One region of the Delftia sp. Cs1-4 genome, then DNA from elsewhere that is predicted to be linked to it. Evidence: riboswitches for the same ligand, from Rfam matches in the RefSeq annotation. Region 1 holds a riboswitch; the other holds the start of a gene.
What was found. A riboswitch is a leader RNA that binds a small molecule or an ion and turns the genes downstream of it on or off. The one in region 1 is predicted to bind thiamine pyrophosphate.

Region 1 (14,763 bases):
TAGAAAAAGCGCCCGTTCCAGTCGCGCGGCAGGCGCATCTCGAATCCCACGGCGTAGTTCTGACCATCGACGGTGCTGACGCGCTCGTGCATGCGGCCGGTCACGCGGCAGTGCTCGGCAATGGGCTTGCCTGCCACCGTCAGCGTGCCGGCGGCCACGGTCTCGGCGGCGGTGATGCGGGTGTTGGGGAAGGATATTTTCGCGGCCAGGTCCGTGCACGACAGCAGCGTGGCGGGGCGGGCCTCGGCCAGCTGCGCGATGCCGTCGCTCGAGCCGCCGCAGGCCGACAGCAGCAGGGCGGGAAGGGCGGCGGCCAGCGTGGCCGGCAAGGCGCGGGAACGGGTCTTGTGGATCTTTCTGTCCATGTCTGTCTCCTCGGAAGGTGGTGTGAAGCCTCAGCGCGAAACCGTTGCGTGGCAGCCGTTGCCCGCATCCGCATCGCTTTCTGATGGCCGCGATTTTGGTTATATTTAATAACCAATTCAAGCGGCCTTTGCGAATTTCTTATTGGGACTTCCCCTTGATGCCGGGGCAGGCAGCAGGCCGCACAGGAGACAGACATGGACCACGAAAAACTGATTGCCATCGACATCCACACGCATGCCGAGGTGAGCTGCTGGAACCCGTTCGACAACTACGGCGAGGAGTACGACCGCGCCGCCGACAAGTACTTCGGCAACGGCCGGCGCCCGACCATTGCCGAGACCGTGGCCTATTACCGTGAGCGCAACCTGGGCCTGGTGATGTTCACGGTGGACAGCGAATCGCAGCTGGGCCGGCGCCGTATTCCCAACGAGGAGATCGCCGAGGCTGCGCGGGCCAACAGCGACATGATGGTGGCCTTCGCCAGCATCGATCCGCACAAGGGCCGCATGGGCGCGCGCGAGGCGCGGCGGCTGATCGAGGAAGAGGGCGTCAGGGGCTTCAAGTTCCACCCCACGGTGCAGGGCTTCCATCCCTACGACCGCATGGCCTGGCCGATCTACGAGGTGGTGGCCGAGTACCAACTGCCGGCCATCTTCCACACGGGCCACAGCGGCATTGGCAGCGGCATGCGCTGCGGCGGCGGCCTGCGCCTGGCCTACAGCAATCCCATGCACCTGGACGACGTGGCCATCGACTTCCCCGACATGCAGATCGTGATGGCCCACCCCAGCTTTCCCTGGCAGGACGAGGCCCTGTCCGTGGCCCTGCACAAGCCCAATGTCTGGATCGATCTGTCGGGCTGGAGCCCCAAGTACTTTCCCCGGCAGCTGGTGCAGTACGCCAACACCCTGCTCAAGGACCGCGTGCTCTTCGGCAGCGACTATCCGCTGATCACGCCCGAGCGCTGGATGAAGGATTTCCAGGAAGCCGGCTTCAAACCCGAGGTGATGCCCGGCATCCTCAAGGGCAACGCGGTGCGGCTGCTGGGGCTGGAGCAGCCGGCAGCGGAGAAGGCGGACTGAGCGCGCTCAGTTGTAGATCTTCTGCAGCAGCTGGATCAGCGTCCTGCGCTCGGCGTCGGTCAGGCGGTAGGTGGCATCCATTTCCAATTCCGCCGCCGTTCTTTCCGCCCGGGCCGTGAGCTCGGCGCCAGCCGGCGTCAGGTGCACGCCCACGGCGCGGCGGTCGGTGGGGTGGGTGCGCCGCTCGATCAGCTTGCGGCGCTCCAGCGCTGCGATCAGGCCCACCAGGTTGGGCGGCATCACATCCAGCGCCGCGCACAGCTGGCGCGACGTGATGCCGGGGTTGTGGGACACCAGGGAGAGCACGGAGAACTCCACCATCTTGAGATCGTGGGTGGCCATGCGCTCCACGAACACTTCGATGATGGACAGCGAGGCACGCCGGGCGTTGTAGCCCACGAGGGTGTGCAGGAAGGAGGCGTCGATGGACGGCCCCGGCGCTGCAGTGCTGGACGGGGCCGTGTTCTCTGCGGCAGGAGCGGGCTTGGGTGTGCGGGCGCGGGGCATGGGGACAAGGAACTGAAAGCCGAATCATAGTGGGGCGCGGCTACCATGTCCCGATGCCGGCGCAGCGGACTTGCCCTGGTGCTAGAAGTCGAAAAGATCGGAGAGAAAGCCCTCGCGCTTCTTGCGGCGGTAACCATCGTGGCTGGAGTGCTCGCGCCGGTCATGGGATCCGTCAGGGCCCGCGCGCCGTTCCTGCGGGCGTTCATAGGCTGTTGGCGCTGCGGGTGCCTGGGCGGCGGAGCGCTCGATGAGCTTGTCCAGTTCTCCGCGGTCCAGCCAGACTCCGCGGCACTGAGGGCAGTAATCGATCTCTATGTTCTGGCGCTCGGAGATGATGAGCGTGGCATCTCGGCAGGCGGGACATTGCATGACAGTTTCACCTTTGCCTGTTCAGGCAGTGGCTCCATCGGCAACGATGGAGTGTGGGCCGGGCTGTTATGCGTTGAGGTCTCCAGCGAAGGCCGTTCGACTGCGGGGGCGATGGATAGTTCCGTCGCTCCAAGCGCCATCACCATGTCGTGCCAGTTCATGCCGCCCCCGGGGCCGAGGGCCGTGGCGACTGGCCGCGTTCGCCTTCAGCCTGTCTTCAGGCGCGCTTCAGCGCCACTTCAGCGCCCCTTCAGCCCCCCTTCAGCCTGTGCGTGCGCCATGTGCCCGGACGGTCCTACATTGCGGCCTGCCCCCTTGCGGGCATGACTGCATCAGCAACCAGGAGGACCATCCATGATGACTTTTCGCCATTCCCGCGCGTGGCTCGGCGCGGCCGGCATCGCCACCCTTGCCCTGGGCCTTGCGGCCTGCGGCGGGGGCTCTTCGGGCAGCACCAATCCCGGGCCGCGCATCTGGGGCTACATCCAGCTGCCTGACGGCAACAAGATGCGCTATTCGGTGGTCTTTCCCAAGGGGCCGGGGCCGTTTCCCGTGCTGATGGAGTACGACGGCTACGGATCGGGCTCGGTCACGGAACAGACCACCCAGGAGTGGACCAAGGAAGGCTATGCCGTGATGGGCCTGAACGTGCCCGGCACGGGCTGCTCCACCGGCGAGAACCAGTGGGCCGACGCCTCCGTGGGCGCGGCCGGGGCGCATGCGGTGGAGTGGGCGGCACGCCAGGCGTGGTCCACGGGCAAGGTGGGCATGGTGGGCTATTCGTATTCGGGCTACGACCAGCTGTGGGTGGCGGCACAGCGTCCGCCCAGCCTCAAGGCGATCGCGCCGGGCAAGAACGTGGCCGATCCCTACCGCGACGTGGCCTATCCGGGCGGCATCCAGAACATCGGCTTTCCCGCCAACTGGTGGCGGCAGTTCCCCGCGATATGGCGCCAGGCCGCCGACGATGCCAGGGCGCTGGATGGCGATACCGGATGCGCCCAGGTCGTGGAGGACAACATCCGCAAGATCCAGCGCCCCGACCTGGACATGGCGCGCTGGCTGGACGAGGACCGCTTCTTCGGCGCCCGCTACGCGCTCAAGAGCGCCATGAACTCCACGCACCGCATCGATATCCCCACGCTGGGCACCCAGTCCTGGCAGGACGAGCAGGTGGGCACCCGCATGGGCTACTACGAGGACAGCATCGCCCCGGACAAGATGTGGCTGATCAGCTCCAACGGCGACCACCACACCGACAACGCCCCCTTTCTGCGCGAGACCATGAAGCGCTTTTACGCGCGCTTTCTCAAGGGCGAGAGCAATGGCTTCGAGCACACGCCCCGCGTGCTGCTGGCGCAGGAAATGCAGTGGATGAACGGTGGGGGCGACTATGGGCAGCTGCGCCCCTCGGCCGTGGCCAGCTTTGACCGGCTGCCCGTGCGCGTCACGCCCATGACGCTGTGGCTGCAGCCTGGCGGCGGGCTGGGCGATGCGCCCCCGCAGGCCGAGCGCCAGTCGGCCAGCTACCGCTACCCGCTGCCGGGCGCCGAGGCCAACCATCCCGACGCGGACACCGAGTCCGGCGCGGGCCAATGGACGGCCAGCCCCGCCGGGCAGGGCCTGCTGCGTTTCACCACGGCCCCGCTGCCGCGCGCGCTGAGCTTTTATGGCGAGGCTTCGCTGGACCTGTGGCTCAGCGCCACGGCCGGCGATACCGATGTGCAGGTCACCGTCTCGGAAGTGCGTCCCGACGGCCTGGAGATGTTCGTGCAGCGTGGCTGGCTGCGTGCCTCCATGCGCGCGCTGGACGGCCAGCGCTCCACCGCCTTGCGGCCCTGGGGCGATTTCACCGAGGCCGCCGTGCGCCCGCTGCGCCCCGGCGAGCCCACGCCGATGCGCGTGGAAATCCAGAAATTCGCCCATGTGTTCCGCGCGGGCTCCAGCCTGCGCGTGACCCTGGACACGCCTTCGCAGACCGGGTACTGGGCCTTCGACCATCTGTCCACGCCTTCGACCAACACCGTCTGGCTGGACCGCAGCCGGCCGTCGAAGATCGTGCTGGGCCACATCGCCTATGCCCATGAGCGGCAGCTGCCGGACTGCCGGCGCATGCTGCGCCAGCCCTGCAGGCCCAACGAGGAGGCCGTTCCTTCCGGCGTGGGCCCCCAGCCGCCGCTGTGATTCCATGCCCCGGTGTTGACTATGAATGAACGTTCGTTCATTATTCGGGGCATGAAAAAGAAAGAAGACATCAGCGAGCGCCGGGCTGTCATCGTGGAGGCCGCCCTGCAGTGCTTCGTGGAGCGCGGCTTTCACTGCACCAGCATGCGCGACATTGCGCAGGCTGCCTCGGTGAGCCTGGGCAACCTGTATAACCACTTCGACAGCAAGCAGGCCTTGATTGCCGAGGTCGCCACGCAGGAGCAGACCGAGCTGCTGCCCTTGCTGCAGGCGCTGGAGCGGGCCGCAGCCCCTTCGCTGCCTGTGGTGGCGCAATTCCTGGCCGCCTACCAGGCGCTGTGCCGCCAGCGGGAATGGGCCGTGCTCAGCGCCGAATGCCTGTCCGAGATCGCGCGTTCGCCCGGGCTGGCGCCGGCCTTCGAGGCCAACCGCAGGCGCATGCTCGACGGCCTGGCAGGCTTCATGGAGCGCGGGGCGCAGCAGGGCCTCTTGCGGCCCGCCGTGCCCGTGCGCCTGGCTGCGCAACTGCTGCTGGATGCCGTGGAAAGCGATGCGCTGCGCTTTGCGCTGGCGGTGACGCCGCAAGAAGACGCGGGGGCGGATGAAGGGGTCGATGTGCTGCATCCCGCCTTGCTGGCCTGCCTTCTTGGAGGCGAGGCACGGGGGGGCGCGACATGAGGCACGCCACCGGCAGGGGCGCTCGCCTGGCGGGGCTGGACCTGGCGCGCTACCTGGCGCTGGCAGGCATGGTGTTCGTCAACTTCAAGCAGGCCATGCATCCCGCGCTGCAGGAGCCTGGCTGGCTGCTGTCGTTCTTCCATTTTCTGGAGGGCAAGGCCTCGGCCACATTCGTGGTGCTGGCAGGCTTGGGCCTGGTGCTGGCCACGCGCTCGCTGGAGCCGGCCACGGCGCGCCTCTGGACACTGCGCCGCGCGCTGTTCCTGCTGGTGGCCGGTGGCATGAACCTGCTGATCTTTCCGGCCGACATCATTCACTACTACGCGGTCTACTTCGTGCTGGCCATCGCCTGGCTGCAGGCCGGCGCCGCTGCACTGCTGGCCGGCATGGCGGCCGTGGCCGTGCTGTCCGCCTGGGCCTTGCTGCAGCTGGACTACAGCCAGGGCTGGGACTGGGCCAACCTCTCCTATCAGGGCCTGTGGGAGCCTGCCGGCTTTGCGCGCAACCTGCTGTTCAACGGCTTCCATCCGGTGCTGCCCTGGTTTGCGTTCTTCCTCTGCGGCATGCTGCTGGCGCGCCTGCCGCTGGCCGAGCCGCGCGTGCAATGGGGCCTGGTAGCTTGCGGTGTTGCGATGGTGGGCTTGGCCTGCGCCGTCTCGGCACTTGCGGCACAGAGTGAATGGGCTGCCTGGCTGGCCACCGGCCCCATGCCGCCCGGCCCAGCCTACCTGCTGATGGGCCTGGGCTGCGCCAGCATTGCCATCGGCGCCTGCCTGCGGCTGGCCGACCGCTGGCCCGCTGGACCGTGGCGCGGCCTGCTGCCGGCCGGGCGCATGACGCTGACCCTGTACCTGGCACACATCCTCATCGGCATGGGCCTGCTGGAAGCCATGGGCGCGCTGGACGGTTCACGCAGCCTGCGCGAAGTGGCCGTGGCCGCCGCGCTGTACGTGATCATCGCCAGCCTGGCCGCCTGGGCCTGGAGCAAGAAGGTGGCGCAGGGGCCCGTGGAGTGGGTGATGCGGCGGCTGACGGCCGTGGGCTGATACGGCCCGCAGCAGGATTGTCCCGGTCCTGCACCCTTGGCGACCCTGCTGTAAGATAGCCCTCCGCTCCGGGGTGCACGCCAGTGCTGAGATCCACACCCGAGAACTTGAACCGGGTCATTCCGGCGGAAGAAGAGCTTGCACCCCTGCGTGGCCGCCCATGCGCCACGGGCGGGGGAGCCTTCGGAGCATCACGTCCCAGCTCTCGAAGGAATTCCATGGACAAGGCCCGGCCCCAGGCGGCTTCTCTGGTCGCAGACCTGCTTGCATTCATCGCCATGGACGGCTGCACCGACGAGCAGTTCGACGCACTGGCCCTGCGGCTGTTCGCCTACCAATACGAATCGAATGCGCCGTTTCGCAGCTTCTGCCAGCGGCGCGGCGCCACGCTGCGCAATGTGAAGACCTGGAGCGACATTCCCGCCGTGCCGATTGACGCGTTCAAGGCCATGGAGCTGCGCAGCGAGCCGGCCTCGCCCACGGAGCGCGTGTTCATGACCAGCGGCACCACGGGCCAGGCCAAGGGGCTGTCTTCGCGCGGGCGCCACTTCCATCCCGCGCTCGATGTCTACGATGCGTCGATGACGCGCAACTTCGCGCAGCGCTTCATGGCCGGGCACGAGCGCCTGCCCATGGGCATCCTCTTTCCCGACGAGCAGGCCATGCCCAACTCTTCGCTGGCCCACTACCTGGCGCTGGCCAAGACGGAATTCGGCACTCCTGACAGCCGCTACTTCCTCACCCCCGAAGGACTGGACATGCCCGGCCTGTGCGCCGTGCTGGAGGAGTCCGAGCGCAGCGGCCGCCCCTATGCGCTGCTGGGCGCCAGCTTCAGCCTGGTGCATGTGATGGACGCACTGCGCGAGCAGGGCCGCAGCTTCCGTCTGCCGCCGGGCAGCCGCATTCTGGACACGGGCGGCTACAAGGGCCAGTCGCGCGAGCTGCCGCTGGAGGATTTCTACGCCGACCTGTCCCGGTTGCTGGGCGTGCCGCGCAGCCACTGCATCAACATGTACGGCATGACCGAGTTGAGCACGCAGTTCTACGACGACGGCAATGCCACGCTGCCCTCGGTCAAGTCGGGGCCGCACTGGATGCGCTCGCGCCTGGTCGAGCCCGTCACCGGCCGCAGCGTGGCGCCCGGCGAGCGCGGCATTCTCGTGCACTGCGACCTGGCCAACTACAACGCGGTCACCACCATCCTCACCGAGGATGTGGGCCTGTGGGCCGGCCATGGCGAGAACAGCGGTTTCCTGTTGCTGGGGCGTGCCGAGGGCGCAGCGGCCAAGGGCTGCTCGCTGGCGGTCGATGAATTCGTGAAGGCCGCTGCTGCATGAACATCGAGCGGATCACGGCCGGCTACCTGCCCGAACTGCCTGGTTTGCGCGAGGACGAGGTGCAGTGGCATGTGCTGCCCTTCGAACGCGGCGGCGTGCGGCTGGAAGTCTCCGTGCCCCTGCTGACCGGCCCGCAGATGCATGCGCTGGCAGCCCATGTGCGCCGAGCCGCCGACCGCCACCTCAGGGCCATGCCCGTGGCCGAGATCATCGATGCCATCGACCGCGCCATCGCCCGCCTGCTGGACCGCAGCGATCCCTATCGGCGCCAGGCCGAGACCTGGCTGCCCGTGGTCAGCGGCTATGACGCCGACATGGTACGCATGGGGCTGACGGGCTTCTTCAAGACCTTTCGCGCCGCGCAGCTGCGGCGCTTCGTGGCCGAGGACTTTGCCAACCCGGCCGTGCTCGACGGCTTCCAGCCCGCGCCCAAGGGCGGCGCGGTGCGTGCCTTCGGGCCTGACCTGCTGATGCACAGCTGGGCCGGCAATGTGCCTGCGCTGTCCCTGTGGAGCCTGGTCTGCGGCCTGCTGGTCAAGGCGCCCGCCATTGGCAAGCTGGCCAGCGCCGAGCCGCTGTTCGCGGGCTGGTTCGCACGGCTGCTGGCCGAGGTGCACCCGCCGCTGGCCGATTGCCTGGCCGTGGTGTGGTGGAGCGGTGCGGGGGGTGTGGATGGGGCGGATGGCGCGAATGGAGATGCCGCCGCCGCGCTCCACGCCGAGGCCGACACCGTGCTCGCCTACGGCGGCAACCAGACGCTGCAGGCACTGCGCCAGCGCCTGCCCGTGACCACGCGCTTTCTGCCGCACGGCCACAAGCTGGGCTTTGGCATGGTGGGCGCTGCCGCGCTGGACACGCTCAAGGCGCCCGCCGTGGCGCGGCTGGCGGCCTGGGACGTGATGCGCTACGACCAGCAGGGCTGCTACTCGCCCCATGTCTTCTACGTGGAGCGCGGCGCCCCCGTCTCTGCGCGTGCTTTTGCCGACTATCTGGCGGCCGAGCTGGCCAACCTGCAGCGTCGCTTTGCGCGCCGGCCGTTGGAGCTGGAGGAGGGCGCCGCCGTGGCCCGCTGGCAGCAGTCCGTGGAATGGTCGGGCGACGCGCAGCAACTGCTGGGACCCGTTGACGCACCCTGGAGCGTGGCTTACAGCGACAGCCTGCAGCCGCTGGCGCCCACGGCCCTGTACCGCACGATTGCCGTGGTGGGCGTGGACCGCCTGGATGACGCCGTGCCCGTGGTGGCCGCGCAGCGTGACTACCTGCAGACGGCCGGCATTGCCGCCTCGCCCGAGCAGCTGTACCGGCTGGCGGGCCTGCTGGGCGCGGCCGGCGTCACACGCATCAGCGCCATCGGCTCCATGAGCATGCCCGAGGCCGGCTGGCACCATGACGGCCGCTTCAACCTGCTGGACCTGGTGCGCATGACCGAGATCGAGCAATCTGCCGAGGCGGCGGCGCAGCCGTTCGCCCCGTATGCGGATTGACATCCATGCACACCGGCACGACGGGCATGACGGGCATCACAGACGGGGCTGACGGCATGGCGTTTCTAGATATCGAACAGGTGGTGTTCACCTACCCGGGCCGCCCGCCGGTGGTGGACGGCGTGGACTGGCGCGTGCAGGCCGGTGAGGTCCACTGCCTGCTGGGCCGCAGCGGCTGCGGCAAGACCACCTTGCTCAAGCTGGCGGCGGGGCTGCTCAGGCCGCAGTCGGGCCGCATTCTGCTGCGTGGCGCCGAGCTGGCCGAGCCCGGCCCGCAACTGGGCTTCATGTTCCAGGCGCCCACGCTGCTGGAGTGGCATACGGCGCTGGGCAATGTGCTGCTGCCCGTGTCGCTGCAAAGGCGCCCCGCGCCGCAGGACGAGCAACGCGCCCTGGCGCTGCTGGAGCAGCTGGGCCTGGCCAGCCACGCGCAGCGCCATCCGCGCCATCTCTCGGGCGGGCAGCAAAGCCGCGTGGCGCTGGCACGGGCGCTGGTGCTGGACCCGCCCCTGCTGCTGCTGGACGAGCCCTTTGCCGCGCTGGACGCCATCACGCGCGCCGAGCTGCAGGACGACCTGCTGCGCACCTGCCGCGAGCGCGGCACCACGGTGCTCTTCGTCACCCACGACATCAACGAGGCCGTCTACCTGGGCGACCGCATCGCCCTCATGCACGGCGGGCGCATCGTGGCCGATATGGCGGTCGATCTTCCCGCGCCGCGCACCCAGGCCATGCGCCACGGGCCGGCGTTCAACGAGCACTGCGCCCGCGTGCGCGCAGCCATGGACAGGACGGCGGCATGACGGTGTCCTTGTTCCATGCCCGCCTGCTGGCCGCCGCGCTGGCGCTGGTCCTGCTGGGCCTGTGGGAGCTGCTGGTGCGGCAATGGGGCCTGTCCGCCCTGGTGCTGCCGGCGCCCTCGGCCATTGCGGCATCGCTGTGGACGGGGCTGGCCACGGGCTATTTCTGGCCGCACATCCGGGCGACGCTCCAGGCCCTGCTGCTGGGGCTGGCGGCCGGCAGCGCGATCGGCCTGCTTGCGGGCATGGCCCTGGCTGAATCCGAGCTGCTCGAGCGTGTGCTCAAGCCCTATGTGGTGGTCAGCCAGGTCGTGCCCAAGCTGGCGCTGGCGCCGCTGTTCGTGCTGTGGTTCGGCTTCGGCATGCTGCCCACGGTGCTGATCACCGCGCTGATCTGCTTTTTCCCGCTGATGGAAAACACCTTGACCGGCCTGCGCCAGGTCGATGCCCAGCGGCTGCAGCTGTTTCGCATGCTGGGCGCCACGCGGCTGCAGACGCTGCTGCGCCTGAAGCTGCCCACGGGTCTGCCCGCCATTCTTGCGGGCCTGCGCGTGGCCGTGGTGCTGGCCCTGGTCGGCGCCGTGGTGGCTGAGTTCATGGGCGCCAGCCGCGGCCTGGGCGCCGTGGTCATTGCCGCCCAGGGAATGATGGACACCACCCTCATGTTTGCGGCCCTGGTGCTGATCGCCGCCATGGGCCTGCTGCTGTACCAGGCCTGCCTGGTGCTGGAGCGCCGGCTGCTGCGCTCGCGCGCCGCCTGACCACCCTGAACACTTCCGAAACCTTTTCCCCAAGCGCCATGCACACACCGCAATCCCCCTTCCTCACCCGTCGCAGCCTGCTGGGCGCCTCTGCCGGTTTTGCCGGCCTGGCGCTGGCCGGCAATTGCCTGGCCGCTCCTGTGCAAGGCAAGATCCGCCTGGCGGGCTGGAGCAAGCCCATCAGCGAGATCACCAACATCCTGGCCGAGCCCGACAAGGGCTTCTTCAAGGCCCAGGGCGTGGAGCTGGCCTATCTGCCCGGCGCGGGCGGCGGCGACGCCATACGCAACATGCTCAGCGGCCAGGCCGATGTGGCCTTCACCGATCCCGGCTCCTTCTTCATGGCCCTGGACAAGGGCGAGAAGCTGGTCGCCATCTACGACATCTACCCGCAGAACGTGTTCAACGTGGTCTCGCTCAAGTCGGCCGGCATCCGCAAGCCGGCGGACCTCAAGGGCAAGAAGATCGGCGTCTACAGCCTGTCCAGCGGCACGCGCCAGAACCTGCTGGTGATGCTGCACCAGGCCGGCCTCAAGGAGTCGGACGTGACCATCGTCGTCACCGGCCTGCTCAACTTCGCGCCGCTGATGCAGGGCCAGGTCGATGCCACGGCCGCCACCGATACCGGCCTGGCCGTGGGCCTGCGCAAAGGCATTGGCGAGGTCGATGTGATGCAGGTGCGCGACCACCTCAACATCTCCAGCGACATGTTCGTGGTGCGCGAGGACACGCTGCGCGACAAGAAGGACCTGCTGCGCGCCTTCCTCAAGGGCTACCGCGACAGCGCTGCCTGGATGATGGCCAACCCCGATGAGGCCGCCACGCTGGCCGGCAAGCACGCCATCGACGGCACCCAGCGCGATATCAACCTGGACGTGATCCGCCTGCGCAATGCGTCTTCGCAGCCGCTGCAGGCCGGCAAGCCGCTGGGCAGCTTCGACCTGGCCGCCCTGCAAAAGGGCGCCGACGTCTACCGCGCGCTGGGCATGGTGCAAAGGCAGATCAAGGTGTCCGACGTGGTGGACACCAGCCTGCTGCCCGGGGCCTGAGATGGCACAGCCGTCTTCCCTGGGCCTGCAAGGCAAGGTGGTGCTGGTCACCGGCGCTGGCCGCGGCATAGGCGCGGCCATTGCCATCGCCTTTGCGCGCGAGGGCGCCACCGTGGCGGTCAACCACCTGTCCAACGACGAAGCCGCCGCCCGCACCGTGGCGGCCTGCCAGGCTGCGGGCAAGCAGGCCGGAGGCGATGCCTGGGCCATCAAGGCCGATGTGGGCTCGCAGCCCGCCGTCCAGGCCATGGCCGATGCCGTGGCGCGCGAGGCGGGCGCCATCGACATCGTGGTCAACAACGCCTTCAAACCCTACGCCTTCGACCCCGAGCGCCGCCGCCTCTTCGACGACCTGCAATGGAGCGACTACCAGGCCCAGTACGACGGTGCCGTGGGCGCGGCCTTCAACGTCTGCCGCGCGGTGCTGCCGCAGATGCGCCAGCGTGCGCGGGGCAGCATCGTCAACATCGCCAGCAACCTGGTGGAGCACCCCGTCGTGCCCTACCACGACTACACCACGGCCAAGGCCTCGCTGGTAGCTTTCAGCCGGAACCTGGCCAGCGAGCTGGGGCCCGTGGGCATACGCGTCAACTGCGTGGCGCCCGGCCTGGTCTATCCCACGCAGGGCACGCAGGACACGCGCGAGTCCTTCCGAGAATCGCTGATGGCCGCCACGCCGCTGCGCCGCCTGGCAAGCCCCGAAGACGTGGCGGGGCCGGTGCTGTTCCTGGCCTCGGAACTGAGCGGCTTCATGACGGGGCAGGTACTGTTCGTCGATGGCGGCCTGGTGATGCGCTGAGCCTGTTCTAGAACTGCTCCCACTCCTCCGCCATCTCGGCCGCCGTGGCGTGGCGGGGTGCCGTGGTCCTGGCAGGCAGCGCCACAGGCGCGCTGGAGGCCGCCGCCGCTGCCGCACGCAGGGGCTTGGTACGGGGCGCGGCGGGGGCCAGCGCTGGAGACGGCCTGGCGGTCTGTGCGCGCGCCGGCACGGCAGCTGTCACGGGCGCGGACACGGCCTGTGCCCGGGCCTCGCTTTCATCCAGGCGGAACACGCTGACCAGTTGCACCAGCTGCGCCGCCTGCTTGTTCAGGCTGTCGGCAGCGGCGGCAGACTCTTCCACCAGGGAGGCGTTTTGCTGCGTCACCTGGTCGAGCTGCTGCACGGCGTCGCTGACCTGGGTCACGCCCTGGGACTGCTCCTGCGTGGCGGCACCGATGTCGGAGATCAGTTCGGCCACGCGGTGCGTCTGGGTGACGATGTCGTTCATGGTGCTGCCGGCCTCGGCCACCTGGCGGGAGCCGGCAGCGACCTTGCCCACGCTCTCGCTGATCAGGCCCTTGATCTCCTTGGCCGCGTTGGCGCAGCGCTGGGCCAGGGAGCGCACCTCCGAGGCGACCACCGCAAAGCCCTTGCCCTGTTCCCCGGCACGCGCGGCCTCCACGGCGGCGTTGAGCGCGAGGATGTTGGTCTGGAACGCAATGGCGTCGATCACGCCGATGATTTCCTCGATCTTGCGCGAGCTGTGCGTGATGTCCTCCATGGTGCTGACCACGCCATGCACCACCTCGCCGCCGTGCACGGCCGTGGCGCTGGCCGACTGGGCCAGGCCCGAGGCACTGCGCACCGTGTCCACGTTCTGCTGGATGGTGGCGGTCATCTGCTCCATGGAGGCGGCCGTCTCCTCCAGGTTGGCGGCCTGCTCTTCCGTGCGAGCGCTCAGGTCCGCGTTGCCCGAGGCGATCTGGCTGGCGCCCGTGGCAATCGATTCGCTGCTGTGGCGCACCTGGCTGACGATGTCTGCCAGGCTCGCGCGCATGGAGTTCAGCGCAGCCAGCAGGCTGGTGGTGTCACCGGGCCGCAGCGCCACGGCCACCGCCAGGTTGCCCCTGGCGACTTCCTGCGTGATCTGCGCCGCGTAGGCGGGCTCCCCGCCCAGCAGGCCCGTGATGCGCCGCGTGATGGCCCAGCCCACCAGCGCGCCTATGGCCAGTGCGGCCAGCGCCAGGGACAGCATCAGCCGCCCGGCAGCCAGGGATTTGTCCTCGGAGGCCTGCGCCGTTTCCGTGGCGCGCACCTGCTGGTGGGCAAGGATGTCATTGATGGAGTTGAAGAACGCGTCCTGGCGTTTGCGGAACTCCCCGCTTTCGCCGAGCATGGCCGAGACGGCCTGCAGGTCGTGGCGCGTGGCCGCCTCCATGAATTGGTCGAGCAGCGGCAGATAGGCAATGCGCGCGTTCTTCATGTTGTCGTACAGCGCAACGCCCTGCGGGGTGCTCAGGCCTTCGCGGAATTTCTCCATCAACTGGCTGATCTTCTGGCGCTGTGCATCCAGTGCGGCCTTGGCCAGCTTCTTTTCCCCGGCGTCCTCCATCAGCGCCATGCTGCGCACGCCGCGAAAGATGAACTCCACCGAGCCCTTGATCTCCACCAGCCGGAGCAGGCTGGTGATCCGCTTGTCGGCCAGGTAGGCCACATCATCGGAGGCCTGTACCAGCTGGGCGCGGCCATACAGCGCAATCGACAGCGCGATGGCAATCAGAATCGAAAATCCCAGACCCAACATGGAGCCCGTCTTCATGTTTTTCAGGTATTTCATGCGTATTCCTTTCAGTATTCAATATGGCTGCATGCCACGCAATCGGGCCGCATCGCATAAAAATCCGGATCACGCCAATCGATGATGGCGCACCCAGACAGACGGCGGTATTCCATAATGTCCGGAGAAATCTCTGGAAAATGATGAAAGCGAGGAATAACCAAGCTGCGAGGAAATCTGTCCTATGCTCTGGTCGGTGGTCAGCAGCGATTCGGCCGCAAGATGGATACGGCTTTGCCTTATATATTCGCCGATACTGCACGACCGGCTGTTGCGAAAGGAAACCTCCAATGTGCGCCGACTGACGCGGCAATGGTCGGCAATGGTCTGGATAGGTAGTTTCTTGTCCAGGTTTTCCTGTATGTATTGGAGGGCGCGCTTGACATAGGCGGGTTCCAGATCGTGCAGCCGTGCCTCGTCCATGGCCGTGAATCTGGATTTCTCCAGATAGGGGCTGATGGCCATGCTCTTGAGCCGCATGATGTTCAGCGCCTTCAGCGTGG
Region 2 (14,763 bases), 2.3 Mb from region 1:
GCCGTCACCGTGGGCAACCTGGAGCAGACCGTGCTGGCCGTAGGCCGGCTGCATGCCAAGGAGCTGGTTGCCGTGGGCGCCCAGGTCTCCGGACAGGTCAAGCGCCTGCATGTGGAACTGGGCCAGCAGGTCAAGGCCGGCGACCTGATCGCCGAAGTCGATGCCCAGCCGCAGCGCATCAAGCTGCGCAATGCCGAGGCCTCGGTCACCGCGCTGCAGGCGCAGTTGGCCGCACGGCGCGCGGCCCTCGTCCAGGCCCGGCTCACCTTCCAGCGCCAGCAGGAACTGCTGCAGGCCGACGCCACCTCGCGCGCCGACCATGAGGCCGCCAAGGCGGCGCTGGACACGGCCCAGGCCGAGGTCGGCGCTCTGCAGGCCCAGATCGAGCAGGCACGCACCCAGGTGGAGACCGAGCGCATCAACCTGGGCTACACCCGCATCGTGGCGCCCATGGACGGCGTGATCGTGGCCGTGGTCACCAAGCAGGGCCAGACCCTGAACTCCTTCCAAACCACGCCCACCATCGTCATGCTGGCCAAGCTCGACGTGATGACCGTGCGTGCCGAGATTGCCGAGGCCGACGTGGACAAGATCCAGCTCGGCCAGACCGCATGGTTCACCACGCTGGGCAGCAACCGCCAAAAACACATGGCGAAGATTGAGCGCATCGAGCCCGCACCGACCTCCATCGTCAATGACGCGGGCGGCGGCGCCTCGCCCGCTGCGGCCACGCCCGCCGCCAAGGCCATCTACTACAACGCCCAGTTCGACGTGCCCAACCCGGACGGCAAGCTGCGCCCCTCCATGACCGCCCAGGTCACCGTGCGCGTGGCCCAGGCCGACAAGGCCGTGCTGGTGCCGGCCGCCGCACTGGGCAGCCGGGCAGAGGACGACAGCTACACCGTGCGCGTGCGCGACGGCGAAGGCAAGGTCGCCGAGCGCAAGGTGCGCATCGGCCTGCGCACCAATGCCCAGGCCCAGGTGCTGTCGGGCCTGGAGGCGGGCGAGCAGGTGGTGATCGGCGAGGCGGGCCCGAACAACGCCCCCGCCGCCGACCCCATGGGAATGTGAGCATGGACCAGCCATTGCTGCAAATGCGGGGACTGCGCAGGGAGTTCCCCGCGGGTGACACCACGGTCGCCGTGCTCAAGGACATCGACCTGACCATCGAGGCCGGCGAGATGGTGGCCATCGTGGGCGCCTCGGGCTCGGGCAAGTCCACGCTGATGAACATCCTCGGCTGCCTGGACCATCCGACCTCGGGCAGCTACCGCATCGCCGGCCGCGAGACCGGCGAGCTGGGCCCCGATGCGCTGGCCGCGCTGCGGCGCGAGCATTTCGGCTTCATCTTCCAGCGCTACCACCTGCTGGCCGACCTCACGGCCCAGGGCAATGTGGAGCTGCCATCGGTCTACGCCGGCACGGCGCCCACGGACCGCCATGCGCGCTCGGCCGCCCTGCTCGAACGCCTGGGCCTGGCCGACCGCATGCAGCACCGGCCGGGCCAGTTGTCGGGCGGGCAGCAGCAGCGCGTGTCCATTGCCCGCGCGCTGATGAACGGCGGCGCCGTCATCCTGGCCGACGAGCCCACGGGCGCGCTGGACAAGGCCAGCGGCGAACAGGTCATGCGCATCCTGCAGGAGCTGCATGCCGACGGCCACACCATCATCCTGGTCACGCACGACATGGCCGTGGCGGCCCACGCCTCGCGCGTAATCGAGATCAGCGACGGCGCCATCATCGCGGACCGGCGCAGCGCCCCGCATGAAAGCAAGCCCCCGCTGGAGGCCACAGCCGCCCCGCGCGCCGCCTCCTGGCGCATGTTCGGCGACCGCTTCGGCGAAGCGCTGCGCATGGCGCTGCGGGCCATGAACGCGCACCGCCTGCGCACCTTCCTGACCATGCTGGGCATCATCATCGGCATCTCTGCCGTGGTCTCGGTGGTGGCGCTGGGGCGCGGCGCGCAGCAGCAGGTGATGAACCAGATCAGCGAGCTGGGCACGAACACGCTGGACATCTTCCCCGGCAAGGACTTCGGGGACACGCGCGCCGCCGCCATCGAGACCCTGGTCGCCGCCGATGCCCAGGCCCTGGCCGAGCAGCCCTACGTGGACAGCGCCACGCCCAATGTGTCGGTCAGCGTCACGGCGCTGTACCGCGAGAACGCGGCCATGGCCCAGGTGACGGGCGTGGGCTTCGAGCATTTCCGCGTGAAGGGCCTGCGCCTGGCGTCAGGGCGGTTCTTCGACCAGCGCGACGTGGACCTGCACGCCCAGGTCGCGGTCATCGACCAGAAGGCCGCCACCGCGCTCTTCCCCGGCAACCCCAGCCCGCTGGGCGAGGTGGTGATGCTGGGCGAGATGCCCGTGGAGATCGTGGGCGTGCTGCGCCCCGCGCAGAACAGCTTCGGCGGCTCCACGCCCACCTTCTTCGTGCCCTACACGGCAGCCGCCACGCGCCTGGTCGGCAAGTACCACCTGGACAGCATCACGCTGCGCATCAAGGACGAGGTGCCGGCCGAGATCGCGCTGAAGGCGGCCACCAGCCTGCTCACGGAACGCCACGGCACCAAGGACTTCTTCGTCTGGAACTCCGACCAGATCCGCCAGGCCATCACGCGCACCAGCACCACGCTGACGCTGCTGGTCTCGGCCATCGCCATGATCGCGCTGCTGGTGGGCGGCATCGGCGTGATGAACATCATGCTGGTGTCGGTCACCGAGCGCACGCGCGAGATCGGCGTGCGCATGGCCATCGGCGCGCGCCAGTCGGACATCCTTCAGCAGTTCCTGATCGAGGCCGTGCTGGTCTGCATCGTGGGCGGCATCCTGGGTGTCTCTCTGGCGCTGGGCCTGGGCCTGGCAGTGAGCCTGTCGGGCTCCACCTTCCAGCTGTCGTTCTCGGCCGCCTCCATCGTGCTGGCCGTCGCCTGCTCCTCGCTCATAGGCATCACCTTCGGCTTCCTGCCCGCGCGCAGCGCGGCGCGCCTGGACCCCGTCCAGGCCCTCTCCAGAGATTGACATGCATATGCTCAAGACCAGCGCGCTGGCATGCGCCGTGGCCCTTGCGGGCTGCGGCGCCATCACGCGCACCCCCTACGAAGCGCCCCAGGTGGAGCTGCCCGCGCAGTTCGAACATGCGCAGGCATCGTCCCCGGCAGCCACGCCCACGCCCACGCCCATGACCGATGCCTGGTGGCGCGGCTTCGGCGATCCACGGCTCGATGCCTGGATTGACCTGGCACTGGCGCGCAACCCAGACATGGCCACGGCCGGCATCCGCGTGCGGCGTGCCGCGCTGCAGGCGCAACTGGCAGGCCATGCGCTGCTGCCCCAGCCCAGCGGCAGCGTAGGCACGGGCGCCAGCCGCCCGCTGTCGGGCAGCCAGCGCAGCACCCTGGAGAACGCCAGCGCCACACTGGGCGTGGCCTGGGAGCTGGACCTGTTCGACCGGCTGGGCGCGCAGCGCGATGCCGCCGTCTTCGAAGCACAGGCCAGCGTGCAGGACAAGGATGCCGTGGCGCTGTCGCTGACCACCACCACGGCCAGCCTGTACTGGCAACTGGCGCTGGCCAACGAACGCCTGGACATGTCACGCCAAAGCCTGGAGTACGTACGCCGCACCATCGACCTGGTGCAGGCCCAGTACCGCAGCGGCGCCGTGTCCGGCCTGGAGCTGCGCGAGGCCCGGCAAGCCCTGGCCGAGCAGCAGGCCCTGCTGAGCCAATACACCCAGGCCCGCGCCGAACTGCGCCAGGCATTGGCCGAATTGCTGCAGGGCGCCGAGCCGCCCGGTGGCGAGCCCCAGGCGCTGCCCGTGGCCGACCTGCCCGCCGTGCAGCCAGGCCTGCCCGCCGACCTGCTGGGGCGCCGCCCCGACCTGCGCGCCGCCGAACTGCGGCTGCGCGGCGCCCTGGCCGGCAGCGATGCCACGGCCGCCAGCTACTACCCCCGGCTATCGCTCACCGGCAGCCTGGGCACCTCCAGCAGCACCCTGCTCGATGTGCTGGCCAATCCCGTGGCGGCCCTGGGCGCCAACCTGGCCCTGCCGTTTCTCAATGTGCGCGAGATGCGGCTGAACACCGCCATTGCACGCAGCCAGTACGAAGAGGCGGTGGTCAACTTCCGCAAAACGCTGTACGCCGCGTTGGCCGAAACGGAAAAAACCCTGTCCGCCCGCACCGAACTGGCCCGCCAGGAAGAGGCCCAGCAGCGCGCCACGCAGGAATCCGTGGAAATCACACGGCTGTACGAAGCGCGCTACCGCGCCGGCCAGGTGCCGCTGCGCACCTGGCTGGACGCCCAGGAGCGCCGCCGCGCAGCGCAGCTGGCCCTGTCCGCGCTGCACCTGGCACGCCTGCAGAACCAGCTCACGCTGCACAAGGCCCTAGGCGGAGGGTGGCCGGCTTCCTGAAGCCACCACCCACGGTCCGCCAGAGTCAGAACGAATGCGCCATGCCCACGTAGAAGCCGGTCTGGCTGCCCCCAGGCGCCGGGTTGTTGTTGGTGGTCTCCACCGAGAAGTTCGCATTGCCGCCATTGCGCACATTGCCCACGCTGGCGTACAGCAGCGTGCGCTTGGACAGCGCGTAGTCGGCGCCCGCCATGAACAGGTTGGCGCTGCCGCCGCCCTTGTTGACCGTGGTGCGGTAGCCCGCCCCGATCAGCGTCAGCGGGCCTGACACCTTGTAGCGCGCGCCCATCCAGTACTGCCGCGCCTTGTTGGGCACGCCGGCCGCGCTGTCGGGCGCGGACAGCTGCTCATAGCCCGCGAACAGCTTGAGCGCGGACAGCGTCACCGTGCCGCCCAGCGTCAGGTTGCGGGAGGTGGTGTAGAGATCGCTGAAGCGGCCATTGGCATCGCGGGCCACGTCGTAGATGGCGCGCAGCTCGAACGTGGGCGCGGTATAGGACACGGACAGCGCATCCTTGCGCAGCCGCGATGCGCCCTGCGGCTGCTCGCCCAGGCCGGTCAACGCCAGCACGCGCAGGCCGCCCCAGCTGGGCGTTTCGTACGAGATCATGTTGTCATGCCCGCCCCAGTTGCGCCCCCGCACCAGCGTGGCCGAGCCGATGAACTGCTGGCCCGTGGGGTCCAGCGCCCAGTGCGCATCCGAGATCGACAGGTCCTTGCCCAGTTTCAGCGTGCCCCAGCCGCTGCGCAGGCCCACGAAGGTGCGGCGGTTGAAGAAACCTGCGCCGTTGAACTTGGCATCGTCGATGCTGAAGCCCGACTCCAGCGTGAACAGCGCATGCAGCCCGCCGCCCAGGTCCTCCTCCCCCTTGAAACCCAGCATGCTCGTGCCCCACTGGTTGCCCACCGCCCGCCACAGATTGCCAGAGCCCCCCGTGGCCGGATCGTACACATTGCTCTGGTAGTCCACCCCCGCGACCACACGCCCATAGAGCGTGACCGAACTCTGGGCCTGGGCCGCCAGGGCCGTCCCAAATGCAAGCGCCGTGCCCAGCCATTGAATGGTTCTTCTAGCCATGTCGTCTCCTCCTCCCGATTGCCAGTTGGCGAAAGCCCTCGCCACGAGGGCCAGGGCGTACTGAAATCCTTGCCGGCCACGCGTGAAAACTGCGGCCGTGCAGTCAGCGCGTTCTTGTTCTTGTGCCTGCGAAGCCTGCGGGGCAACGCCGGTAACGGCTGGCCATGGAATTCTCGGTGGGAGAAGGTGGCTGGAGATAAACGATTCGGCGACGGACTGATCCTCAGCCATCACGGACCGCTAGGTGTTTTCCCAAGGAAAGGCCGCCGCGCCATCCACGGCGGCCACCGGGCCGCGCATTGCACGCAGCCCGGATCGGCTCAATGCCGCGCGATCAACGCGCCGTCGTATCGCTGCTGGCCGCCACGATGGGGATATAGAACTCGCCGCCGGCGCGGTTGAATTCCTCGGCCTTGGCCTGCATTCCGGCGGCAATGCCTTCCTGCTCGGCCACGCCCTTGGCAGCGGCGAATTCGCGCACTTCCTGGGTGATCTTCATGGAGCAGAACTTGGGGCCGCACATGGAGCAGAAGTGCGCCACCTTGGCGCTGTCCTTGGGCAGGGTTTCGTCGTGGTAGGCCTGGGCGGTGTCGGGGTCCAGGCCCAGGTTGAACTGGTCCTGCCAGCGGAAGTCGAAGCGCGCCTGGCTCAGCGCGTCGTCGCGGGCGCGGGCGCCGGGGTGGCCCTTGGCGACGTCGGCGGCGTGGGCGGCGATCTTGTACGCGATGATGCCCTGCTTGACGTCGTCGCGGTCGGGCAGGCCCAGGTGTTCCTTGGGCGTGACGTAGCACAGCATGGCAGTGCCGAACCAGCCGATCATGGCCGCGCCGATGGCGCTGGCGATGTGGTCGTAGCCGGGGGCGATGTCGATGGTCAGCGGGCCCAGGGTGTAGAACGGCGCCTCGTGGCAGTGCTTGAGCTGCTCGGTCATGTTGGCCTGGATCATGTGCATGGGCACGTGGCCGGGGCCTTCGATCATGGTCTGCACGTCGTGCTTCCAGGCCAGCTGGGTCAGCTCGCCCAGGGTCTTGAGTTCGGCGAACTGGGCTTCGTCATTGGCGTCCGAGGCGCTGCCGGGGCGCAGGCCGTCGCCCAGCGAGAAGCTGACGTCGTACTGCTTCATGATGTCGCAGATGTCCTCGAAGTGCTCGTACAGGAAGCTCTCGCGGTGGTGGGCCATGCACCACTTGGCCATGATGGAGCCGCCGCGCGAGACGATGCCCGTGCGGCGCTGGGCTGTGAGGTGGATGTAGGCCAGGCGCACGCCGGCGTGGATGGTGAAGTAGTCCACGCCCTGCTCGGCCTGCTCGATCAGGGTGTCGCGGAAGATGGGCCAGGTCAGGTCCTCGGCGATGCCGCCCACTTTTTCCAGCGCCTGGTAGATGGGCACGGTGCCGATGGGCACGGGCGAGTTGCGGATGATCCAGTCGCGCGTGGTGTGGATGTTCTTGCCGGTGGACAGGTCCATCACGTTGTCCGCGCCCCAGCGGATGGCCCAGACCAGCTTCTCGACCTCTTCCTCGATGCTGGAGGTGACGGCCGAGTTGCCGATGTTGGCGTTGATCTTGACCTTGAAGTTGCGCCCGATGGCCATGGGCTCGATCTCGGGGTGGTTGATGTTGGCCGGGATGATGGCGCGGCCGCGCGCCACTTCGTCGCGCACGAACTCGGGCGTGATGATCTTGGGGATGGCGGCGCCCAGGCCGTTGCCGGCCAGGCGGGCCTCGCGCGCGGCGTCCTGCTGGTACTCGGCCATCCATTCGCGGCGGCCGTTCTCGCGCAGGGCCACGTATTCCATCTCGGGCGTGATGATGCCCTTGCGCGCGTAGTGCATCTGGGTGACGTTGCCGCCGCTTTTCGCGCGGCGCGGTTGGCGCTGCAGCGATGCGGCCTCGGCCCGCAGGCGGGCCACGCGCTCGTCTTCCTCGCCGCGCTTGCCGCCGTCGTCCAGGGCCTGGCGCAGGCGGCCGGCGTAGTACTCGCTGTCGCCGCGCGACTCGATCCAGGCATTGCGCACGCCGGGCAGGCCGCTGCGCACGTCGATGGCCACGGCCGGATCGGTGTAGGGGCCCGAGGTGTCATAGACGCTGACCTGCTCGCCATTGGTCAGCTGGATATCGCGCACGGGCACGTTGAGGCCGCTGTGCAGGCTGCCTTGCAGATAGCTCTTGGTGGAGGCCGGGAACGGCTTGCGCGACTGCGCCAGCAGGTCGGAAAAACGCTGTGCGTCTGGAGCTTCGCCGGCTGCGGGGGTGAAGATGGAATCGGGAGCGTTCATGTCGGGTTCCTTGCGTTCAAAGCGTCGATCAACAACGCTCCGGGAACCGGACACTCCTTGGGCTGTGCCAAAGGCCGCGCACCGGACTATGCCAGTGTGGGCCTGCCAGGGCCGTATGGCCTTGGCCCCTGGTTGCCACGCACGCCAAGGCGCACGAGCAGCCTTGGTTGGCAAGGGCCGATGTGCGTTGGATGGTGGCCTGCCTGGCCGTTGCGGCCCTGCGTGTATCCGCCGTGGCGGACTTCCATCCTCTGACTTCGGCCCCGCTTCAGGGTCCCGCTCTTCTTCCGCCGGTATCAACCGGATCAAGTTCGTCGGGTTCGCCGCCTGGTCCATGCAGCGCATGGACCGGTTGGCATCTCAGTGCATCAGCACACCCCGGAGCAGAGCGCAGTATAGGGGATGGCAAGGCGCCATTGCCCTGCGGGTTTGCCCAGGGGCCTGAAAGCCCTGCTCAGTCGAAGCCGCGCATCTGTGCCCATTCGGCCACCGGAGCGCGCGTGGCGCGCCAGCCGTTGATGGGGGCTTCCTTGTCCTCGTAGCCCAGCGCAATGCCAAAGGCCACGTGGTAGCCCTCGGGCAGCGCCAGCGCCTGGGTCACGGCGTCGTTGTAGCGGCGCCAGAAGCCCTGGGCGCAGGTGGCCAGGCCATTGGCGCAGGCCAGCAGCATGAAGGACTGCAGGTAGATGCCCAGGTCCACCCATTGCGGCAGGCCCATGCGCTCGTCCACCGCCACGATCAGGCCCACGGGCGCGCCGAAGAACTGGCCGTTGCGCGCCAGCTGCTCCAGCCGCGCGGGCTTGTCGTCGCGCGGAATGCCCAGCGACTGGTACAGCTCTTCGCCATTGGCAAAGCGCCGGCTGCGGTAGGGCTCCCAGAGATTGGGCGGGTAGGACAGGCCGGGCTGGGCGTCCTGGGGCTCGGCTTCGGCAACGGCGGTGAGCAGCTGCTGCAGCGGCTCACCCGTCAGCGCCAGCACGCGCCAGGGCTGCAGGTTGCCGCCCGAAGCCGCTTGTGCCGACTGTTCCATCAGGGAGCGCACCAGGGCCGCATCGGGCGACTGGGGCAGGAAGGCGCGCACGGAGCGGCGCGCATGCAAGGCCTGTTCAACGTTCATGCTGGTCGGAGTCTCCGGTCTTCTTGGGGGATCTTGGGGATCTTTGGTGATCTTGTGCAGGCCTACTTGCCCATGATCTGGTCGATCTTGTCCTTCTGGAAGGCCTGCGGGCGCTCGGACTCGCAGGGCACGCAGTCGCCCACCTTGCTGCCGGCCGAGAGCTTGGCAATGGCCTCCCACAGCAGCGCGATCTGCTGCTCGTGCGCGGCCGCGCCATCGCTCAGGCCGCGCATGGCCTGGGCCACGGGGTCCATTTCCTGGGTGATGCCGTAGGCCGTGAACGGCTGGGGCGCGGCAGAGGCCGGGACCTTGATGGACTCGGCCTTGGCAGATGCCAGGTCGTGCTCGGTCACGTCGGCGCTGTGGCCGTTCTTGCTGGCGATGATGCGCGCCGGAATGCCCACGGCCGTGGCGCCTGCGGGCACGGGCTTGATGACCACGGCATTGCTGCCGATCTTGGCACCGTCGCCCACCTCGAAGCCGCCCAGCACCTTGGCGCCTGCGCTGACTACCACATCGCGGCCCAGCGTGGGATGGCGCTTGGCGCCCTTGTACAGCGAGGTGCCGCCCAGGGTCACGCCGTGGTAGATGGTGCAGCCGTCGCCGACCACGGCCGTCTCGCCGATGACGACGCCCATGCCGTGGTCTATGAAGACGCGCTCGCCGATGACGGCGCCGGGGTGGATCTCGATGCCCGTGAGCCAGCGGCCGATGTGCGAGATGAAGCGCCCCAGCCACTTGAGGCCATGGTTCCAGCACCAGTGCGCCGGGCGCTGCAGCCAGATCGCATGCAGACCCGGATAACAGGTGATGACCTCCCAGGTGCTGCGTGCCGCAGGGTCGCGGTCGAGGATGCACTGGATATCGGAGCGCAGGCGGTCAAGCATCTAGGGGCTGGTTATTGTTGACAAGACCGCTCAGTCTAGCGTTTCGGTGGGGCGCTCTGCAGCATGGCCTTCGCAACACCGCGCAGGATGTGGATTTCCTCGGCGGTCAGTTGCGAGCGGTTGAAAAGCTGGTTGAGGCGCGGCATGAGCTTCTTGGGCGCGGCCGGATCCAGAAAGCCGATATGGGCCAGCGCCTGCTCCCAATGGCCCAGCATGCCGGCCACCTGGGCCGCGTCGGCACGCTGCGGCGCGGGCGTGTGCTCCACCACGGGAAAGCCGCCCAGCGCCTGGCGCCATTCGTAGGCCACCACCTGGATGGCCGCCCCCAGGTTCAGCGAACCGAACTGCGGATTGGACGGAATCGACAGCGCCACATCGCTGCGGTAGACATCGTCGTTGCTCATGCCGAAGCGCTCGCAGCCGAACAGGAAGGCCACGCCCGACTGGTTGCAGCGCGGCGCGGGAGCCGGTGCGGACACGGAGGCATCGGCGGGCGGCGCGGCCTCATCGGGCGCCGCCAGCACATCCAGCGCCCCGCTGAGCAGCAGCTCGAAATGCTGGCGCGGCGTGCGCGTGGGCGGGCCGAAGTCGCGCGGCGTCATGGCCGTGGCGCACAGGTGGCTGATGCCGTCCAGCGCCTCCTCCAGCGTCTCGACCACGCGCGCATTGCCCAGCACGTCCAGCGCGCCGCTGGCCCGCTGGATGGTCTCTTCCTTGCGCAGCACGTTGGGCCAGCGCGGGCGCACCAGCACCAGGTCGTCAAAGCCCATGGTCTTCAGGGCGCGGGCGGCGGCGCCCACATTGCCGGCGTGGCTGGTTTCTATCAGTACGAATCGGGTTTTCATGGCGTCGCTGGCCTGCCGGCGCCGGCAGAGCCCCCAAGACGGGACAGGTTGCGCAGCACAAAACGGACAAGGCGGGTAAAATTGCGCGCTATTGTCGCCGCCCCGCATCGCCGGACGCGGCTTTTTCCGTTCTTACCCGCGTCAAACAGCCTGCTTTTGCCAGAGAGGACCGTCCTCTCCTTGCACAGCCGCTGCTCCGCCAACGCCTCACAATCTATGTCGACCAACCTGCATCCCATGCTCAACGTGGCCATCAAGGCCGCACGCGCCGCCGGCGCCATCATCAACCGCGCGGCTCTTGACGTGGAATCCGTGCGTGTCGCACAAAAGCAGGTCAACGACTTTGTGACCGAGGTGGACAAGGCGGCCGAGCAGGCCATCATCGAAACCTTGCTGGGCGCCTACCCGGGCCACGGCATCCTGGCCGAGGAATCGGGCAACGAGTTCGGCGCCAAGAACTCCGACTACGTCTGGATCATCGATCCGCTGGACGGCACCACCAACTTCATCCACGGCTTCCCCGTGTACTGCGTGAGCATTGCCCTGTCCTTCAAGGGCAAGGTCGAGCACGCCGTGGTGTACGACCCCTCGCGCAACGACCTGTTCACCGCCACGCGCGGCCGCGGCGCCTACCTGAATGACCGTCGCATCCGCGTGTCCAAGCGCATCCAGCTCAAGGACAGCCTGATCTCCACCGGCTTCCCCTTCCGCCGTGGCGACAACTTCAAGCAGTACATGAACATGCTGGGCGACGTGATGCAGGAAACCGCAGGCGTGCGCCGCCCCGGCGCCGCCGCGCTGGACCTGGCCTACGTGGCAGCCGGCTTTGCCGACGGTTTCTTCGAAAGCGGCCTGCAGATCTGGGACGTGGCCGCCGGCAGCCTGCTGGTGACCGAGGCCGGTGGCCTGGTCGGCAACTTCACGGGCGAGGCGGATTTCCTGGAGCAGAAGGAATGCCTGGCGGGCAATCCGCGCATCTATGGTGCGCTGGTCGGCATCGTTGGCAAATACAGCAAGTTTGCTTCGGCTGGTGAGAAGGCGGGTGTGCGGCAGGCTTTGGCGGATTCGGGTGAGGCGGCTCCGGCTGCTGATGTGGAAGCTACTGAATCTGAGCAGCAGCCTGAGGCCTGATTTCGGCTTCTCCTGTCTCTCTTTAAAACAGCTCCTTCAAGGGGCTGTTTTTCATTGGGCCTTTGGATTTGGGACGGGGCGCTTGTTTTTGTCCCTGCCGGGGGGGTGTTTTTCGAGGCCGGGTCTCGGCCCGGCGGCCGACTGCCCTTTCTTGATTCGCCAAGAAAGGTCAGATCAAAGAAAGCGACCCGAATGTCCACGTCCCTTCGCTTCGCTGCGGGCAACCTGCGCCGGGCCGCCTGCGGGGTTCGCCGTGAAACTCACTTCGCGCTGCGCGCTACGTTCAGACAATCATGGCGAGTCAGATCACGAGGCAGTCCTGTCCTGCGGCAGGACTGCAACCCCGCAGGCGGCCCGACGCAGGCGTGGGCATACGGGAGGGGTGAGAGCGGGCCACGGTCAGGGGCAGCATGCTGCCCACTGCACGTTTACCGCCTCTTTTACCTCGCGCGTGCGTTGATCACGGCCTCGGCCACGTTGCGCGGTGCTTCGGCGTAGTGCTTGAACTCCATGGAGTAGGTGGCACGGCCTTGCGTTTGCGAGCGCAGGGAGGTGGCGTAGCCGAACATTTCGGACAGCGGCACTTCGGCCTTGATGGACTTGCCGCCGCCGGCCATGTCGTCCATGCCCTGCACCATGCCGCGCCGCGAGGACAGGTCGCCCATGACGGTGCCGGCGTAGTCTTCGGGCGTCTCGACTTCCACGGCCATCATGGGCTCCAGGATGACGGGGCTGGCCTTTCTCGCCGCTTCCTTGAAGCCGAAGATGGCCGCCATCTTGAACGCCATTTCGTTGGAGTCCACGTCGTGGTACGAGCCGAAGGTCAGCGTGACCTTGACGTCCACCACGGGGTAGCCGGCCAGCACGCCGCTGGTCAATGCCTCTACCACGCCCTTTTCCACCGCAGGGATGTACTCGCGCGGCACCACGCCGCCCTTGATGGCGTCGACAAACTCGAAGCCCTTGCCGGGTTCCTGCGGCTCGACCGTGAAGACCACGTGGCCATACTGGCCCTTGCCGCCTGACTGGCGCACGAACTTGCCGTCCACATCGGTGACTTTCTTGCGGATGGTCTCGCGGTAGGCCACCTGGGGCTTGCCCACGTTGGCTTCCACGTTGAACTCGCGCTTCATGCGGTCCACGATGATTTCCAGGTGCAGCTCGCCCATGCCGGCGATGATGGTCTGGCCCGATTCCTCATCGGTGCGCACGCGGAACGACGGGTCTTCGGCCGCCAGGCGCGACAGGGCAATGCCCATCTTTTCTTGGTCGGCCTTGGACTTGGGCTCCACGGCCTGTGCGATGACGGGCTCGGGGAAGACCATCTTCTCCAGCACGATGGGCGCGGACGGGTCGCACAGGGTCTCGCCCGTGGTCACGTCCTTCAGGCCCACGCAGGCGGCAATGTCGCCGGCATGGATTTCATCGACCTCCAGGCGTTCATTGGCATGCATCTGCACGATGCGGCCGATGCGCTCCTTCTTGTCCTTGACGGAGTTGAGCACGCTGTCGCCCTTGTTGAGCACGCCCGAGTAGACGCGCACAAAGGTGAGCTGGCCCACGAAGGGGTCGGTCATCAGCTTGAAGGCCAGGGCAGAGAACTTCTCGCTGTCATCAGCATGGCGCACGATGATGGAGCCATCTTCCGCATGGCCTTCCACGGGTGGCACCTCCAGCGGCGAAGGCATGAGCTCGACCACGGCATCCAGCAGGCGCTGCACCCCCTTGTTCTTGAAGGCCGAGCCGCACAGCATGGGCTGGATCTCGCCCGCAATGGTGCGCAGGCGCAGGCCGCGCAGGATGTCGGCCTCGGGCAGGTCGCCCTCTTCCAGGTAGCGGTTCATCAGGTCTTCGCTGGCCTCGGCAGCCGCCTCCACCATGGACTCGCGCCACTTCTTCGCGTCTGCCACCATGGCTGCGGGAATCTCCTGGTACTCGAACTTCATGCCCTGCGTGGCCTCGTCCCAGATGATGGCCTTCATCTTGAGCAGGTCCACCACGCCGGTGAACTGCTGCTCTGCGCCAATGGGCAGCACGATGGGCACGGGGTTGGCCTTGAGGCGGTCGATCATCATCTGCCGCACGCGCAGAAAATCCGCGCCCGTGCGGTCCATCTTGTTGACGAAGGCCAGGCGCGGCACCTTGTACTTGTTGGCCTGGCGCCAGACCGTCTCGGACTGCGGCTGCACGCCACCCACGGCGTCATAGACCATCACGGCGCCGTCGAGCACGCGCATGGAGCGCTCCACTTCAATCGTGAAGTCCACGTGGCCCGGGGTGTCGATGATGTTGATGCGGTGCTGGTCAAAGCGGCCGTCCATGCCCTTCCAGAAGCAGGTAGTCGCCGCCGAGGTGATGGTGATGCCGCGCTCCTGCTCCTGCTCCATCCAGTCCATGATGGCGGCGCCCTCGTGCACCTCGCCCAGCTTGTGGCTCACCCCGGTGTAGAACAGGATGCGCTCGGTCGTGGTGGTCTTGCCGGCATCGATGTGCGCGGAGATACCAATGTTGCGATAGCGTTCTATGGGGGTATGGCGGGCCATGAAAGGACTCCTGGGTGCTGATAAGCGTTGATGCGTGGATCTGCCGTGGGCTGGGATTCTCGCGGGGGTTGAATGAGGGTTGATGACAATTTGAATGTACGAAGACAATCGTACTATCTTCCGCAACTTCCTGCAGAACGATTCATGTTTTCACCACGCAAGGGGCGTGTCTGCCAGATAACTGCCCGCCCCACACCCGCGCCGCACACCACAGCAGCGCCCTGCGGCACTGCTTCCATGGCACAGTGGCGCCCCATTGACTGGACGATTCATGCTTGCCAACCACCCCGACCGCGAACAGATACGCCTGGAAAACCTGCTCAACGCCCTGGGCAACCCCCTGCGCCTGGCCGTGGTGCGCGCGCTGGCCGCAGGCCATGAGCGCGCCTGCGGCTCGCTCTTGCAGGGCCAGTCCAAATCCACCATGACCCACCACTGGCGCGTGCTGCGCGACAGCGGCGTGATCTGGCA

Region 2: another riboswitch for thiamine pyrophosphate. It lies ahead of thiC (phosphomethylpyrimidine synthase ThiC); the one in region 1 lies ahead of DELCS14_RS11530 (long-chain-fatty-acid--CoA ligase).

Annotation. Positions count from the first base shown of each region.
Region 1 is NC_015563.1:2,612,109-2,626,871, forward strand. Features, by position in the region: gene DELCS14_RS11495 (tannase/feruloyl esterase family alpha/beta hydrolase) at 1-365, opposite strand, end outside; gene DELCS14_RS11500 (4-hydroxyphenyl-beta-ketoacyl-CoA hydrolase) at 561-1,448, shown strand; gene DELCS14_RS11505 (MarR family transcriptional regulator) at 1,455-1,955, opposite strand; gene DELCS14_RS11510 (zf-TFIIB domain-containing protein) at 2,037-2,324, opposite strand; gene DELCS14_RS11515 (CocE/NonD family hydrolase) at 2,679-4,508, shown strand; gene DELCS14_RS11520 (TetR/AcrR family transcriptional regulator) at 4,560-5,186, shown strand; gene DELCS14_RS11525 (DUF418 domain-containing protein) at 5,183-6,232, shown strand; TPP riboswitch at 6,292-6,383, shown strand; gene DELCS14_RS11530 (long-chain-fatty-acid--CoA ligase) at 6,451-7,569, shown strand; gene DELCS14_RS11535 (acyl-CoA reductase) at 7,566-9,053, shown strand; gene DELCS14_RS11540 (ABC transporter ATP-binding protein) at 9,080-9,856, shown strand; gene DELCS14_RS11545 (ABC transporter permease) at 9,853-10,614, shown strand; gene DELCS14_RS11550 (ABC transporter substrate-binding protein) at 10,653-11,663, shown strand; gene DELCS14_RS11555 (SDR family oxidoreductase) at 11,665-12,462, shown strand; gene DELCS14_RS11560 (methyl-accepting chemotaxis protein) at 12,470-14,260, opposite strand; gene DELCS14_RS11565 (AraC family transcriptional regulator) at 14,330-14,763, opposite strand, start outside.
Region 2 is NC_015563.1:4,902,240-4,917,002, forward strand. Features, by position in the region: gene DELCS14_RS21450 (efflux RND transporter periplasmic adaptor subunit) at 1-1,071, shown strand, start outside; gene DELCS14_RS21455 (MacB family efflux pump subunit) at 1,074-3,020, shown strand; gene DELCS14_RS21460 (efflux transporter outer membrane subunit) at 3,022-4,413, shown strand; gene DELCS14_RS21465 (porin) at 4,439-5,491, opposite strand; gene thiC (phosphomethylpyrimidine synthase ThiC) at 5,826-7,769, opposite strand; TPP riboswitch at 8,035-8,160, opposite strand; gene DELCS14_RS21475 (nitroreductase) at 8,224-8,886, opposite strand; gene cysE (serine O-acetyltransferase) at 8,949-9,773, opposite strand; gene DELCS14_RS21485 (RNA methyltransferase) at 9,809-10,618, opposite strand; gene DELCS14_RS21490 (inositol monophosphatase family protein) at 10,835-11,749, shown strand; gene fusA (elongation factor G) at 12,190-14,292, opposite strand; gene DELCS14_RS21500 (helix-turn-helix domain-containing protein) at 14,564-14,763, shown strand, end outside.